One region of the Mesorhizobium sp. SP-1A genome, then DNA from elsewhere that is predicted to be linked to it. Evidence: riboswitches for the same ligand, from Rfam matches in the RefSeq annotation. Region 1 holds a riboswitch; each other region holds the start of a gene.
The links. Region 1 has a riboswitch for cobalamin ahead of bluB (5,6-dimethylbenzimidazole synthase). Riboswitches for the same ligand answer to the same signal wherever they lie in the genome.
Positions count from the first base shown of each region.

Region 2: it holds a riboswitch for cobalamin, as region 1 does, so the genes downstream of both, QU595_RS16080 (DUF1636 family protein) here and bluB (5,6-dimethylbenzimidazole synthase) in region 1, are expected to answer to the same signal.
Region 3: it holds a riboswitch for cobalamin, as region 1 does, so the genes downstream of both, QU595_RS21120 (TonB-dependent receptor plug domain-containing protein) here and bluB (5,6-dimethylbenzimidazole synthase) in region 1, are expected to answer to the same signal.

Region 1 covers NZ_JAVXZD010000001.1:783,957-788,588, reverse strand. Annotated here, with positions in the region: gene QU595_RS03795 (exodeoxyribonuclease VII small subunit) at 35-286, opposite strand; gene QU595_RS03790 (histone deacetylase family protein) at 290-1,216, opposite strand; cobalamin riboswitch at 1,335-1,515, shown strand; gene bluB (5,6-dimethylbenzimidazole synthase) at 1,557-2,285, shown strand; gene ribB (3,4-dihydroxy-2-butanone-4-phosphate synthase) at 2,316-3,413, opposite strand; gene aroC (chorismate synthase) at 3,496-4,614, opposite strand.
Region 2 covers NZ_JAVXZD010000003.1:227,016-231,647, reverse strand. Annotated here, with positions in the region: gene cobW (cobalamin biosynthesis protein CobW) at 3-1,040, opposite strand; gene QU595_RS16080 (DUF1636 family protein) at 1,037-1,468, opposite strand; cobalamin riboswitch at 1,502-1,707, opposite strand; gene QU595_RS16075 (winged helix-turn-helix domain-containing protein) at 1,713-2,936, opposite strand; gene QU595_RS16070 (NADH-quinone oxidoreductase subunit A) at 3,265-3,630, shown strand; gene QU595_RS16065 (NADH-quinone oxidoreductase subunit B family protein) at 3,621-4,202, shown strand; gene QU595_RS16060 (NADH-quinone oxidoreductase subunit C) at 4,209-4,632, shown strand, end outside.
Region 3 covers NZ_JAVXZD010000004.1:568,536-573,167, forward strand. Annotated here, with positions in the region: gene QU595_RS21120 (TonB-dependent receptor plug domain-containing protein) at 1-1,789, opposite strand, end outside; cobalamin riboswitch at 1,977-2,182, opposite strand; gene QU595_RS21125 (Tex family protein) at 2,314-4,629, shown strand.

The DNA.
Region 1 (4,632 bases):
CTAAGTATAGGTCGGGCGACCGGCCCTTTCAACCTCACTCCCCGTCGAGCGGCTCCGTTCCGGCCGGCTTGCCGTCGCGCGCGAGGCGGATCTTCTCCACCTTGTCCTCGGCGGCCTTGAGCAGCCGGTCGCAATGGGCCTTCAGCGCCTCGCCGCGCTCGTAGATGCGGATCGACTGGTCGAGCGGCACGTCGCCGCGCTCCAGATCGTCGACGATCTTCTCCAGCGCTTCCAGCGCCTGCTCGAAGCTCATCGCCTTGACGTCTTCGTTGGCTTGCCCGTCCATTTCCTATCCTTTCATAAGCCGGCCGACATGGGCCGCCACCGAAAACGCCAGACCCTGGAGGTCGTAGCCGCCTTCCAGGAGGCTGACGAGGCGGCCGCCGCTGTATCGCTGCGCCAGGTCCATCACCTGCCCGGTCGCCCAGTCGAAATCCTCTTCCGTCAGGTCGATCTCGGCCAGCGGGTCGCGATGATGCGCGTCGAAGCCGGCCGAGACGATGACGAGATCGGGCCGGAACGCGTCCAGCGCCGGCAGCACGCGCGAGGAGAACGCGTCGCGGAACATCTCCGTGCCGGTACGCGGCGCAAGCGGCGCGTTGACGATGTTGCCCGCACCCGTCTCCCCCTTCGCCCCGGTGCCCGGATAGAGCGGCATCTGGTGCGTCGAACAATAGAGCACCGTCGGATCGTCCCAGAAGATGTCCTGCGTGCCGTTGCCGTGGTGCACGTCCCAATCGACGATGGCGACGCGCTCGGCGCCATGCTTCCTCTGGGCATGGCGGGCGGCGATGGCGGCGTTGTTGAACAGGCAGAAGCCCATGGGCGTGGTCTTCTCGGCGTGATGGCCGGGCGGACGGGAGGCGACGAAGACGTTGTCGGCACGGCCCTCGAACACGTCGTCCACGGCCGCGTTCGCCGCGCCGATGGCGGTCAGCGCCGCCTCCCAGCTCTTCGGGCTGGCGACGGTATCGGCGTCGATCGGCGTCATGCCCGTCTCCGGGATCGCCGCGCGGATGCGCGCGACGTGGCTTTCGGGATGCGCGTAGAGGATCGTGGCCTCGTCGCCCAGCGGCGACTGCACGCGGTCGAGCGCGGAAAAGGCCTCGTCGTCCAGAATGCGTTCGATGGCCCGCAGCCTGTCCGGCCGCTCGGGATGACCGGACGGCGTGATGTGCTCAAGATAGATCGGATGGGTATAGAGGCGGGTGGTCATTGGCCCATTCTAACAGCAATAGCCGGCATGGCCACGCGGCACACGCCGAAGCATGGGGAAAATCCTGGCGACGTCGCGGCATGTCGGTATCGGGATGCAATTTTGCAAGCGCCGCGCTATGGTGCCGCCACTGTCAGGTGCCCGCCTGCGGCGGGAGAATCGGGAACACGGTTGAAGTCCGTGGCGCGCCCAGCGCTGTAAGGGAGACCGCCGGCAAAGGCCACTGTTCGCGGGAACGGGAAGGCGCCGGGGCGGGACGAACCCAAGCCAGAAGACCGGCCTGAGCAGGATAGCCACCCGCATGGACGGGCGGGTGGCGTTCCGATCGCAGGGGAATGCGATGAATCTTGCCGCCCGCCAACAGGACAATGCCGATAATTCGTTTGCCGATGCCGACCGCGAGGCCGTCTACCGCGCCATCTTCACGCGCAGGGACGTGCGCAGCCAGTTTCGCGACGGCGAGATAGGCGACGCCGTGCTGGCGCGCCTGTTGGCGGCAGCCCACCATGCGCCGTCGGTGGGCTTCATGCAGCCATGGAATTTCATCGTCATCCGCGACATGGCGCGCCGCCGGGCCGTGCGCGACCTGTTCCTCGCGGCCCGCCAACAGGAACTTCCGCACATGGCCGAAGACCGGCAGGCGCTCTACCGCCAGCTCAAGCTCGAAGGAATCTGCGAAAGCGCGCTGAACCTGTGCATCACCTGCGACCGCCGCCGCAGCGCCGATTCCCCTCTCGGGCGCTGGCACAACCCCCAGATGGACCTCTACAGCACCGTTTGCGCGGTGCAGAATTTCTGGCTGGCGGCGCGCGCCGAAGGCATCGGCGTCGGCTGGGTCAGCATTCTGGATGCGGAAGCGCTCAAACGCCTCCTCGAAATCCCCGATCCGGTGGCGCCGGTCGCCTATCTGTGCGTCGGCCACGTTTCGGAATTCGCGCGGCGCCCGGACCTGGAGCAGGCCAGATGGCGAGGCAGGCTGCCGCTCGGCGACCTCATCATGAGCGAAACCTACGGGGGCGAGGGCGAGGAAACGCTCAAGGCCGCCGCGGCCGGCAATCAGGTCCCGTAGCGGCCCGGACCTGTTCGCGGCGGCCGCCGGTCAAAGAATCTCGGTCCTGGCGATGTGGATGCCGAAGCCTTCGAGACCGACATAATGGCGTTCGCGCGAGGCGATAAGGTTGATCGAGGAGATGCCGAGATCGCGCAATATCTGCGCGCCAAGGCCGATCTCGCGCCATTCGTTCTCGCGCCGCCGCGCTTCCTCGTGCTCCTCGCGGTCCCCGGACGCGGGACGCTGGCGCTCCTGATGAGCGACGCCGACCGAGCCCTCGCGCAGATAGACGATGACGCCGCGCTGGCGCGCGCCCATCTCCTTCATGATGCCGTCCAGCTTGTGGCCGGTGCCGAACACGTCGGCCACTACGTCCTCAGGATGGAGGCGCACCGGCACCTCGACACCGTCGCGGATGTCGCCGAAGACGACGGCCAGATGGTGCATCACGTCCCATGGCAGCGTATAGGTGAACAGCTTGGCCTTGCCGCCGGGCGTCTCGATATCGGTGCAGGCGACGCGCTCGATCAGGGTTTCCTGCCGCTGGCGATAGGCGATCAGGTCGGCCACCGACACCTGCTTCAGGCCGTGCTCCTTGGCAAAGGCCGCGACATCCGGCCCGCGCTTGACGGTGCCGTCGTCGTTGACCAGTTCGGAGATGACGCCGACCGGCGGCAGGCCGGCAAGCTTGCACAGGTCCACCGCCGCTTCGGTGTGGCCCGAACGCATGAGCACGCCGCCCTCGCGCGCGATCAGCGGGAAGATGTGGCCAGGACGGACGAAATCCGACGGGCCGACATTGCCGTTGGCGAGGTTGCGCACGGTCAGCGTGCGGTCGTCGGCCGAGATGCCGGTGGTGGTGCCGTGCTTGAAATCGACGCTGACGGTGAAGGCGGTCGTGTGCGCTGAATCGTTGTCGGCCACCATCGGCGCGAGGTTCAGCCGCCGGGCGTCCTCGCGCAGCATCGGCGTGCAGACGATGCCGGAGGTGTGGCGCACGATGAAGGCCATCTTCTCCGGCGTGCAGTGCACGGCGGCGACGATCAGGTCGCCCTCGTTCTCGCGCCCGTCGTCGTCCATGACCACGACGATCTCGCCGCGCTCGAAAGCGCGGATGGCTTCGACGATTTTCTTCTGGTCGTACATGGCTCGCTACGCTCGCGGCAATCGGCAGTTGGCAATTGGCAATAGGGGAAGACCGGACAAAACGGAAGCCATAACCGACTGCCTATTGGCGATTGCCGACTGCCCTTTCCCCGACCTGCCCCCGATGCCGCAGATAATGGTCCGCGATGGCGCAGGCGACCATGGCCTCGCCGATCGGCACGGCGCGGATGCCGACGCAGGGATCGTGCCGGCCCTTGGTCATGACGTCGACGTCCTTGCCGTCCCTGTCGATGGAGCGGCGCGGCGTCAGGATGGACGAGGTCGGCTTGACCGCGAAGCGCGCCACGACCGGCTGGCCGGTCGAGATGCCGCCCAATATGCCGCCGGCATTGTTGGACAGGAACACCGGCTTGCCGTCGTTGCCCATGCGCATCTCGTCGGCATTCTGTTCGCCGGTGATGCGGGCGGCCTCGAAGCCGTTGCCGATCTCCACGCCTTTCACGGCATTGATCGACATGAGGTTGGAGGCGATGTCCTGGTCGAGCTTGGCATAGATCGGCGCCCCGAGCCCTGCGGGCACGCCTTCGGCCACGATCTCGATGAGCGCGCCCACCGAGGAACCGGCCTTGCGGATGCCGTCCAGATAATCGGCGAAGACCGGCACGGAAGCCGGATCGGGCGTGAAGAAGGGGTTCTCCGGGTCGTCGACGAAGTTCCAGTTCCAGTTGGCGCGATCGATCGCCTTCTCGCCCATGGAAATCAGGGCGCCGCGCACCACCAGCCCCGGCACCACCTTGCGCGCCAGCGCGCCGGCCGCCACGCGCGCGGCCGTCTCGCGCGCAGAGGAGCGGCCGCCGCCGCGATGATCGCGCAGGCCGTACTTCACGTCATAGGCGTAGTCGGCATGGCCGGGCCGGTACTGGCGGGCGATCTCGCCATAGTCCTTGGAGCGCTGGTCGACATTCTCGATCATCATCGACACCGGCGTGCCGGTGGTGAGCATGGTCTCGCCGTCTTCGTCCAAGACGAAGCCGGACAGCACCTTCACCTCGTCGGGCTCGCGGCGCTGGGTGACGAAGCGCGACTTGCCGGGCCGGCGCCGGTCCAGTTCGGCCTGGATCTCGGCGCGGGTGAAGCGGATGCCCGGCGGGCAGCCGTCCACGACGCAGCCGAGCGCCGCCCCGTGGCTCTCGCCCCAGGTGGTGACGCGGAAAAGATGGCCGAAGGTGTTGTGCGACATCGAAGAAAATCCCTTCCG
Region 2 (4,632 bases), on a different contig from region 1:
CGTCACCCCGCCAGCATCTTCTCGATGGCCGGGCGGTTCAGCCCCTTGAGGCCGATCACCACCAGCCGCGAACGGCGGTCGTCCTGCGGCGTCCAGGCACGGTCGTAATAATGGTTCACGCGTGGACCGACGGCCTGCACCAGAAGCCGCATCGGCTTTGCCGCCACTTCCACGAAGCCTTTCACGCGCAGCACGTTCTCGGCTTCGGCGGCCGTGGCGACGCGGCGCGCAAGCTCCTCCGGATCGGCGACGGAGGGGATTTCCACCACGAACGTATCGAAATCGTCGTGCTCGTGATCCGCCATGCCGTCGTGATGGCTCTTGCGGTTCTCGATGTCGTCCTCGACGGCGAGGCCGAGGCCGAGCATGACCGAGGGGTCCACCTTGCCGTGCGCGGTGGGCAGAACCTTGACCGCGCGCGACAGATGTTCGCCGATGACGGCATTCGCCCGGGCGGCGCCGGTTTCGTCCATGAGGTCGTTCTTCGACAGGATGATGAGGTCGGCGCAGGCGACCTGATCCTCGAACACCTCTTCCACCGGGTCGTCATGGTCGAGCGTTCCGTCGGCGGCGCCCTGCGCGGCCAGCGCGTCCATGTCGGACGCCACCCGACCGGCGGCGAGGGCGGGGCCGTCCACCACAGCCACCACGCCGTCCACCGTGACGCGGTTCTTGACCGTGGGCCACTGGAAGGCCTGCACCAGCGGCTTGGGCAGGGCAAGGCCGGACGTTTCGATCAGGATATGGTCCACCCGGGGCGTGCGCGACAGGATCTGGTCGAGCGCCGGCACGAAATCATCCGCAACGGTGCAGCAGATGCAGCCGTTGGCCAGTTCCACGATGTTCTCTTCCGGGCAAGCTTCGACGCCGCAGCCCTTGAGGATTTCGCCGTCCACGCCGACGTCGCCGAACTCGTTGACGATCAGGGCAAGCCGCTTGTCGCCGGCGTTTTCGAGGATGTGACGGATCAGCGTCGTCTTGCCGGAACCAAGGAAGCCGGTGACGACGGTGCAGGGAACGCGGACGGCGGATGCGCTCATGACGGGTCCTTCAGGAGATCGAGGGGAGGGATGCGCGCGACGAGGCCGCGCTTGAGGCAATCGGGACGGCCGCGCCAGGGAATGAGGCCGTCTTCGGAGGCCGCGAACAGCTTGGCGCCGGCCACGAGATCGGGGCCATTCTCTACCGAGAGGTCGCCGAACACATAGCTCCAGGCGCCGTCCCGCAGGATCGCGGCGCTGAGCCGGCGCTTGCAGTTGCCGAGGCATTCGACGGTGCGCACGCGCACGGCTTCGTCGGCGACGGCACTGCGCGTGCGTTCGGCCAGCAGTTCGCCGGCGCGCGGATGGGCATCGGAACCGGATTCGTCACGGCAGGTGCGGCAGACCACCACGGTGACGGAACCGGGCCCCGCGCCGCCGGTCGGCGCCTCCTGCGTCTCGTCTGAGAAAAAACCGTCGCGGTCCACATCAACTCCTTGCCCGGGGCACCCGCCAGGCGTTGGGATTCTCGGTCGGACGGCAGGTCTCCTGGCTCGCGGGTCGTCGCCTCGGTGCCGCCTTCCCGGAAAATCCAGTGGCTATCGGCCTCGGCTCGCCGCCTACAGTTGCGGGGACAGCAGCGGATTTGAAGCCTTCCGGCTCCGCACCGCATTCCCTCTTAGCCTCTCCCGGCGAAGGGAGAGGAACCGTCTTTGCGGGATTTAGGCTTGGCTATGCGACACTGTCAACGCGCGGCTGCGACATGGCCGCGTCCGCAAGCGCCGGGCCGAGGTCGCCGGCCGGGGTGATCTCGAGCCGTTCGAGGCCGAGCCAGCCCTGCATGAGCCGCAATTCCTCGAAGAGCTGTCGTGCCGTTTCGGCCGGCGCGCCCTCCTCGGCATAGGCGGCATGAACGCGCAGGATGCCTGCGGGGCGGTCGGCCTTAAGGTCGATGCGGGCCACCAGCCGGTCGCCCAGCAGGAACGGCAGCACGTAATAGCCGTATTGGCGCTTCTGCGCCGGCGTGTAGATCTCGATGCGGTAGCGGAAGCCGAACAGGCTTTCGGCCCGGCTGCGCTCGAAGACCAGCGGGTCGAACGGCGCGAGCAGGGCGCGTGCGCGAATGGCGCGGGCAATACGCGCATCCTTGTGCAGGTAGGCGGGCTTGCTCCAACCCTCGACGCGGAGCGGCAGGAGTTCGCCTTCCTCCACGAGTTCCTCGATCCGGCCTTTGACGTCGCCGGGCGAAAGCCGGAAATAGTCGCGCAGGCAGGCGGCGGTGCCGACTCCGTGGGCCCTGGCCGCAATGCGCAGAAGCTCGCGATGGGCATCCGCGGGCGCCGGCGTGGGCAGGTCGAGCACTTCGCGCGGCAGCACCCGCTCGGGCAGGTCGTACAGGCGCTCGAAGCCACGCCTGCGGGCCGTCGTGATGCGGCCGGCCCAGAACAGCCATTCGAAGGCGTGCTTGGCGTCGCTCCATCCCCACCAGCCGCCGCTGCCCTTCTGGCCGTCGATGTCGGAGGCGGCCACGGGGCCACGCTCGGCCACGATCCGGTAGATGTCTTCTATATAGGCGGCGCGCTCGCGGCCGAATTTGGCGAGGCCGGCATACATCTCCTCGCCGCGCTCCGCCCGCTCCATGCGCCAGCGCAGCAGGGGCCAGGTCGAGACCGGCAGGAAGGAGGCCTCATGGGCCCAATATTCGAACAGGCTTCGCCTGCGGCCGATCGTGGATGCGTCGAGAAGCTCCGTGGGGTAGGGGCCGAGCCTGGAATAATGGGGCATGTAGTGCGCGCGCACGACCGTGCTGACGGAATCGATCTGCAGCAGGCCGGTGCGGCCGATCACCCGATGGATGTGCCTGCGGGTCGGCACGGCAGACGGCCGGGCGTCGGCGAAGCCCTGCGCGGCGAGCGCGATGCGGCGAGCGGTGGCGAGAGAAATCTTTTCCTTCATGCCGTATCCCTGTTGCGGAGCGGTCGCGAGCCGCCACCCGATTCCAGCCATGTTAGCAGCCGGACGGCAGCATTCTTGTCAGGATAAAAAGTGGAGTAAAAAGCGAAGGAAATCAAATCGCCGTGAAGCGGCATGGATTTACAGTATTACCCGCTTGGCGCCATTTTTAGGACAAGGTTGGACTTGCTTCGCGGGAACCGCTGCGCTAACCCTCGCCGCGTTGCAGCATGGGACCCTCAATCGGCTCAGCGGTCCGGACGGCCACGCTTCCGCATTCCGGTCCCCTGCTGCTAAGTCTGGCGGATCGGCCGCCAACGGAAATCGCAGCATGGGCGCACTCCTCGTTTCTTATCTGCCTGTCGTCATCTTCATCGCGGTTGCGCTGGTCGTCGGCCTGGCGCTGATCGTCACGCCTTTCGTGATCGCGTATCGCAACCCCGACCCGGAGAAGCTGTCGGCTTACGAGTGCGGCTTCAATTCGTTCGACGATGCGCGCATGAAGTTCGACATCCGCTTCTATCTGGTGTCGATCCTGTTCATCATCTTCGATCTGGAGGTGGCGTTCCTGTTTCCCTGGGCGGTTTCCTTCGGGAAGATCGGCATGCTGGGCTTCTGGTCGATGATGGTGTTCCTTGCCGTGCTGACCATCGGCTTCATCTATGAGTGGAAGAAGGGAGCGCTGGAATGGGATTGAAAGACAATTCCGGCACGCTCGTCGCGCCGCGCCCGAAGGGCATTCTCGATCCCCGCACCGGCAAGCCGTTCGGGGCGGACGATCCATATTTCGCCGAGATCAACAGCGAACTGGCCGACAAGGGCTTCCTCGTCACCTCGGTCGAGTCCCTGATCACCTGGGCGCGCACCGGCTCGCTGATGTACATGACGTTCGGGCTCGCCTGCTGCGCGGTGGAGATGATCCATTCGGCCATGCCGCGCTACGACAGCGAGCGCTTCGGCATCGCGCCGCGCGCCTCGCCGCGCCAGTCCGACGTGATGATCGTCGCCGGCACGCTGACCAACAAGATGGCGCCGGCGCTGCGCAAGGTCTACGACCAGATGCCGGAGCCGCGCTATGTGATCTCCATGGGCTCCTGCGCCAATGGCGGCGGCTACTATCACTACTCCTATTCCGTGGTGCGCGGCTGCGACCGCGTCGTGCCGGTGGATATTTACGTGCCGGGCTGCCCGCCGAGCGCGGAAGCGCTGCTTTACGGCCTTCTTCTGCTGCAGAAGAAGATCCGCCGCACCGGTACGATCGAGCGGTAAGCGATCATGAGCGAAACCCTGAACGATCTCGCCGCGCATATCGCGGCAAAGCTCGGTGCGGTCGTCACCGACAGCGTGCTGGCCTATGGCGAGCTGACGATCACCGTCGAGCCGGCCGATATCGTCAAGGTCGCCACCTTCCTGCGCGACGACGAGAAGTGCCGGTTCGTGTCGATCATCGATGTCTGCGGAGCCGACTATCCGTACCGGGCGCGCCGTTTCGACGTGCTCTACCACCTGCTCTCGCCCGCGCAAAACCTGCGCGTCAGGATCAAGGTGCAGGCGGACGAGAACACGCTGGTGCCGTCCGTCACGTCCGTCTGGCCTGGCGCCGACTGGTTCGAACGCGAGACCTATGACCTCTACGGCGTCCTGTTCTCCGGGCATCCGGACCTCCGCCGTATCCTGACCGACTACGGTTTCGAGGGCC
Region 3 (4,632 bases), on a different contig from region 1:
ATCGAGCGACGAAGTCGGCAGTCACATAGTCCGGCAGCTTGATTTGGTTGGCTTCGTCGGCGTAGCGGGACGCGCCGTAGAGAACCCTGCCGGTCAGATCGAGTTGCGGCGTCGGGCTGTAGGTCAGTTCGGCCGTGGCCTTGAAGCGGTCGGCATAGATCACATAGCGCCCGGGCGCATCCGGGCTGACATTGAGCGGCTGGCGGATGTCGATCGAAGCCCCGCCGCTCCATTCCTCGTTGAAGCGGTGGGACAGGGTGGCCTCGAAGCCGGTGATCCTGACCTGCTGCACGTTGTCGGGGTGCCAGGCACCGAACGGATCGCTCGGGTCGATAGGCGCCCAATTGATCTGGTCGCTGATCTCGTTGCGGTAGACGGCCATGTCGAGGCTGGTGTCGTCGCTTGCCTGCCAGCGCAGGCCGACCTCGTAGGAACGGGATTTCTCCGGCTTGAGGTTCGGATTCCCCGGAGTGAAGGGATCGGGGTAGTAAAGATCGTTGAATGTCGGCGCCCGGAAGCCCGTGGCGAAGGACGCGCGCGCGACCAGTCCGCCGGTCAATTCATAGCTTGCGCCGAGATTGTAGGTGGTGGCCCCGCCGAACTGGCTGTTGTGATCGTAGCGCAGTCCGGAATCGATGTTGAGAGCTTCGTATTCGAAAGAATACTGGCCGAAAACCGCGGTCAGGTCGCGGCTCGTCCTGTCATAGGCCGCGCCGGAAATCGAACTGCCTGCAACGGATTCGCGATAGGCTTCCACGCCGCCGAGAAAGACGTGTCGCGTCGCATCGGTTTCAACGGTCTTCTGCGTGGAAGCGAATATGCCGTAGCGACGGGTATCGAAATCGTCGCCCTTGATGTCGCCCCGGAAGCTGGAGGTGTCGTCCAGCGCGGACGACAGTTCGACGGTGGACGACCAGGTGTCGGAATGGTCGATCCGGGTACCGAGCTTGCCCGAGAAATTGTCGGTGTCGGCCTCATTGGCCGTCGGGAAGTTGCTGTCATACTGGATGCGGCCGCGTGCGTAGAGGCCGTCTGCGTAGATGCGGCCCCAATCCAGGTCTTTCGCCAGCGAGAAATTGGCCGAACCCTGCCGGAAGCCGTCCCGATCCGGTTCATGGCCCCAGGCAGTTGGCAAAGTGAAATCATAGCCCTGCGTGCCGATTACCTGCGCGCCAAGCGCGTAGTCGATGCCGCTCTCGCTCCTGCCCTGAAGACCGCCCGAGACATAGCCGCCCCACGGGTGCATCACGCCGACGGTCGCCGAACCGCAGGAATTGCGGCCGTCGGCACAAACGCCGCCCTGTTTGGTGATGATGTTGATGATGCCGCCTATGGCATCGGCTCCATATTGGGCCGAGTGCCCGCCCTTGGCGATTTCTATGTGGTCGATCGAGGAAAGTGGGATGCTGGACAGGTTCACTGTTCCGACCGTGGCCGATCCGGCGCGCACGCCGTTGACCAGCACGAGCGTCTGGGCAGCGGTGGTTCCGCGGATGGATACGCTCGAATCGGCGCCCAAGCCGCCGTTGGAGGTTATGGTCACGCCGGTATAGGTCTTCAGTAGCGACGGCAGGTCGGGTGCGGCCGATCGCTTGATCTCTTCCTTGTCGATCACCGTCACCGAAGAGGTGGAGCGTTCGAGCGAGGTTTCGCGCCGCAGCGGCGTGCTGATCAATATGCGGTCCAGTTTGGTCGTGCCCGCCGTGCCGACCGCATCGGCATCCTGTGCGCCGGCATGGCCCGTCAGCGCCAGCGCGGCGACGCCGGCCAATAATATCGTTCTTCCCATAATCGGCCCCCAAGACATACGGGCGGCGAGATCATCGCCCCGAGGTTCATCACGAACCGCAGCGATTCCGGTCGATCTGGGAGTGGCGGACCTCCGTCCGCAGCGACCCTCGGCCGTCACCGGCATGCGGCAACACGTTCAGTGTCACCGCCACGGACGACCGCGCCTGACCACACCCCGTGGCCAAGCATGGGTGACCGGAAAAGGCAGGTCTCCTGACTTCCGTGTCCTCGCCTTTCCTCCGCCTTCCCGGCCGCACGGGGCGGACAGTGGCGTCGTGGAGAAAGGCTCGACGGTTACAGTTGCGGGGGCAGTCGCGGCTTTGGCCGAAACGGCCGCACCGCATTCCCTTTTCATCCGCCTTGCGGCGGAACCAGTTCCGGCCGGGACGCTAGTCGCCGCGACACGCTTCGTCAATGTGCGCAGGATGTCGCGGTTTGTTTCCATGTTGTGGAAAACCGCCGCTGGTCCGTGTCCGGCAATGGCTCTATGGTCGCCGGCCATCCATCGATTCCGGGATTTCCATGGCCACCGACATCAAACGAATCGCCACGATCATCGCCGCCGAGATCAATGCGCGGCCGGAGCAGGCCGCCGCGGCGATCGGGCTGCTGGACGAAGGCGCGACGGTGCCTTTCGTTGCGCGCTACCGCAAGGAAGTCACCGGCGGGCTGGACGACACGCAGCTTCGTCTGCTCGATGAGCGGCTTGCCTATCTGCGCGAGATGGATGCCCGGCGCGACACCATCCTCGGCTCCATCCGCGAGCAGGGAAAGCTGACGGAGGACCTGGAAGCGAGGATCGCCGCCGCGACGACCAAGGCGGAACTGGAAGACATCTATCTTCCCTACAAGCCGAAGCGGCGCACCAAGGCCGAGATCGCGCGCGAGAGGGGGCTTGGTGCCCTGGCCGAGGCGATCCTGGCCGACCGGGCGGCGGTGCCGGCGGAACTCGCCGCCGCCTATGTCACCGGCGACGTTCCGGACGTGAAGGCGGCGCTGGAGGGCGCGCGCGACATCCTGGCCGAGCAGTTCGCCGAGAACGCCGATCTGGTCGGCAGGCTGCGCGCCTATATGAAGGACCGCGCCTTCCTGCGCTCGCGCGTGGTGGACGGCAAGCAGGAGGCCGGCGCGAAGTTCTCCGACTATTTCGACCATGTCGAGCGCTGGGCCGGCGTGCCGAGCCACAGGGCGCTGGCCATGTTGCGGGGCCGCAACGAGGAGGTGCTGGCGCTCGACATCGAATTGGACGCCGACGACGCCTCGCCGGTCAAGCCGGCGGAGCGCATGGTGGCGGAGGCCTACGGCATCGGCCGGCAGCTTGCGGGCGACCTCTGGCTTGCCGAGGTGGCCGGCTGGAGCTGGCGCGTGAAGCTGAACCTGCATCTCACCCTCGACCTGATGCGCGACCTGCGCGAGCGGGCCGAGGAGGAGGCGATCCATGTCTTCGCCCGCAACCTGAAAGACCTGCTGCTCGCGGCGCCAGCCGGATCGCGGCCGACCATGGGGCTCGATCCCGGCATCCGCACCGGCGTCAAGGTCGCGGTGGTGGACGGTACCGGCAAGCTGGTGGACACGACGACGGTCTATCCGTTCCCGCCGAAGAACGATCTGCGCGGCACGCAGGCGACGCTCTCCGCCCTGATCCGCAAGCATGGCGTGGAACTGGTGGCGATCGGCAACGGCACCGGCAGCCGCGAAACCGAGAAGCTGGTGGCCGAAATGCTCGGCGACATGCCGGCTCCCAAGCCGCTGAAGGTGATCGTCTCGGAGGCTGGCGCCTCGGTCTATTCGGCCTCGGCGACGGCGGCGGCGGAATTCCCCGATCTCGACGTGTCGCTGCGCGGGGCGGTGTCGATCGCGCGGCGCCTGCAGGATCCGCTGGCTGAACTGGTCAAGATCGAGCCGAAATCCATCGGCGTCGGGCAATACCAGCACGATGTCGACCAGTTCAGGCTGGCGCGCGCGCTGGACGCGGTGGTGGAGGATGCCGTGAACGCGGTCGGCGTCGACCTCAACACGGCTTCGGCCTCGCTGCTGGCGCGGGTTTCGGGCCTTGGAGCCTCGCTGGCCGAGGCGATCGTGGCGCACCGCAACGCCAATGGTCCCTTCGGCAGCCGGAGCAAGCTTCTGGAGGTCGCGCGCCTCGGCCAGCGCACCTTCGAGCAATGCGCGGGCTTCCTGCGCATCCCGAACGGCGCGGAACCGCTCGATGCCTCGGCCGTGCATCCGGAAGCCTATGGCGTGGCCAAGAAGATCGTGGCGGCCTGCGGGCGCGACGTGCGCGCGCTGATGGGCGACAGCGCGGCGCTGAAGGTGCTCGACCCGCGCCGGTTCGTGGACGAGCGCTTCGGCCTGCCGACGGTGCGCGACATCATCGCGGAACTGGAGAAGCCCGGCCGCGACCCGCGCCCCGGCTTCCGGACGGCCGCTTTCGCCGACGGCGTGGACGACATCAAGGACCTGAAGCCCGGCATGCTGCTGGAGGGGACGGTCACCAATGTCGCGGCGTTCGGCGCATTCGTCGATATCGGCGTGCACCAGGACGGGCTGGTGCATGTGTCGCAACTCGCCGACCGTTTCGTGAAGGACGCGCACGAGGTGGTCAAGGCCGGCGACGTGGTCAAGGTGCGCGTGGTCGAGGTCGACACCAAGCGCAAGCGCATAGGCCTGTCGATGCGCAAGGACGGTGCTTCGGGCGCGAAACCGGCGGCGCGCGCGGAAGGCAAATCCGGCGGCAGCCCGCGACAGGGCGAACGCAAGGGCACGCCGGCCGGCGCGGGGAACCAGCCGCAAGGCGCTTTCGGCGCGGCCCTCGCCGAGGCGTTCAAGCGCAGATAGAAC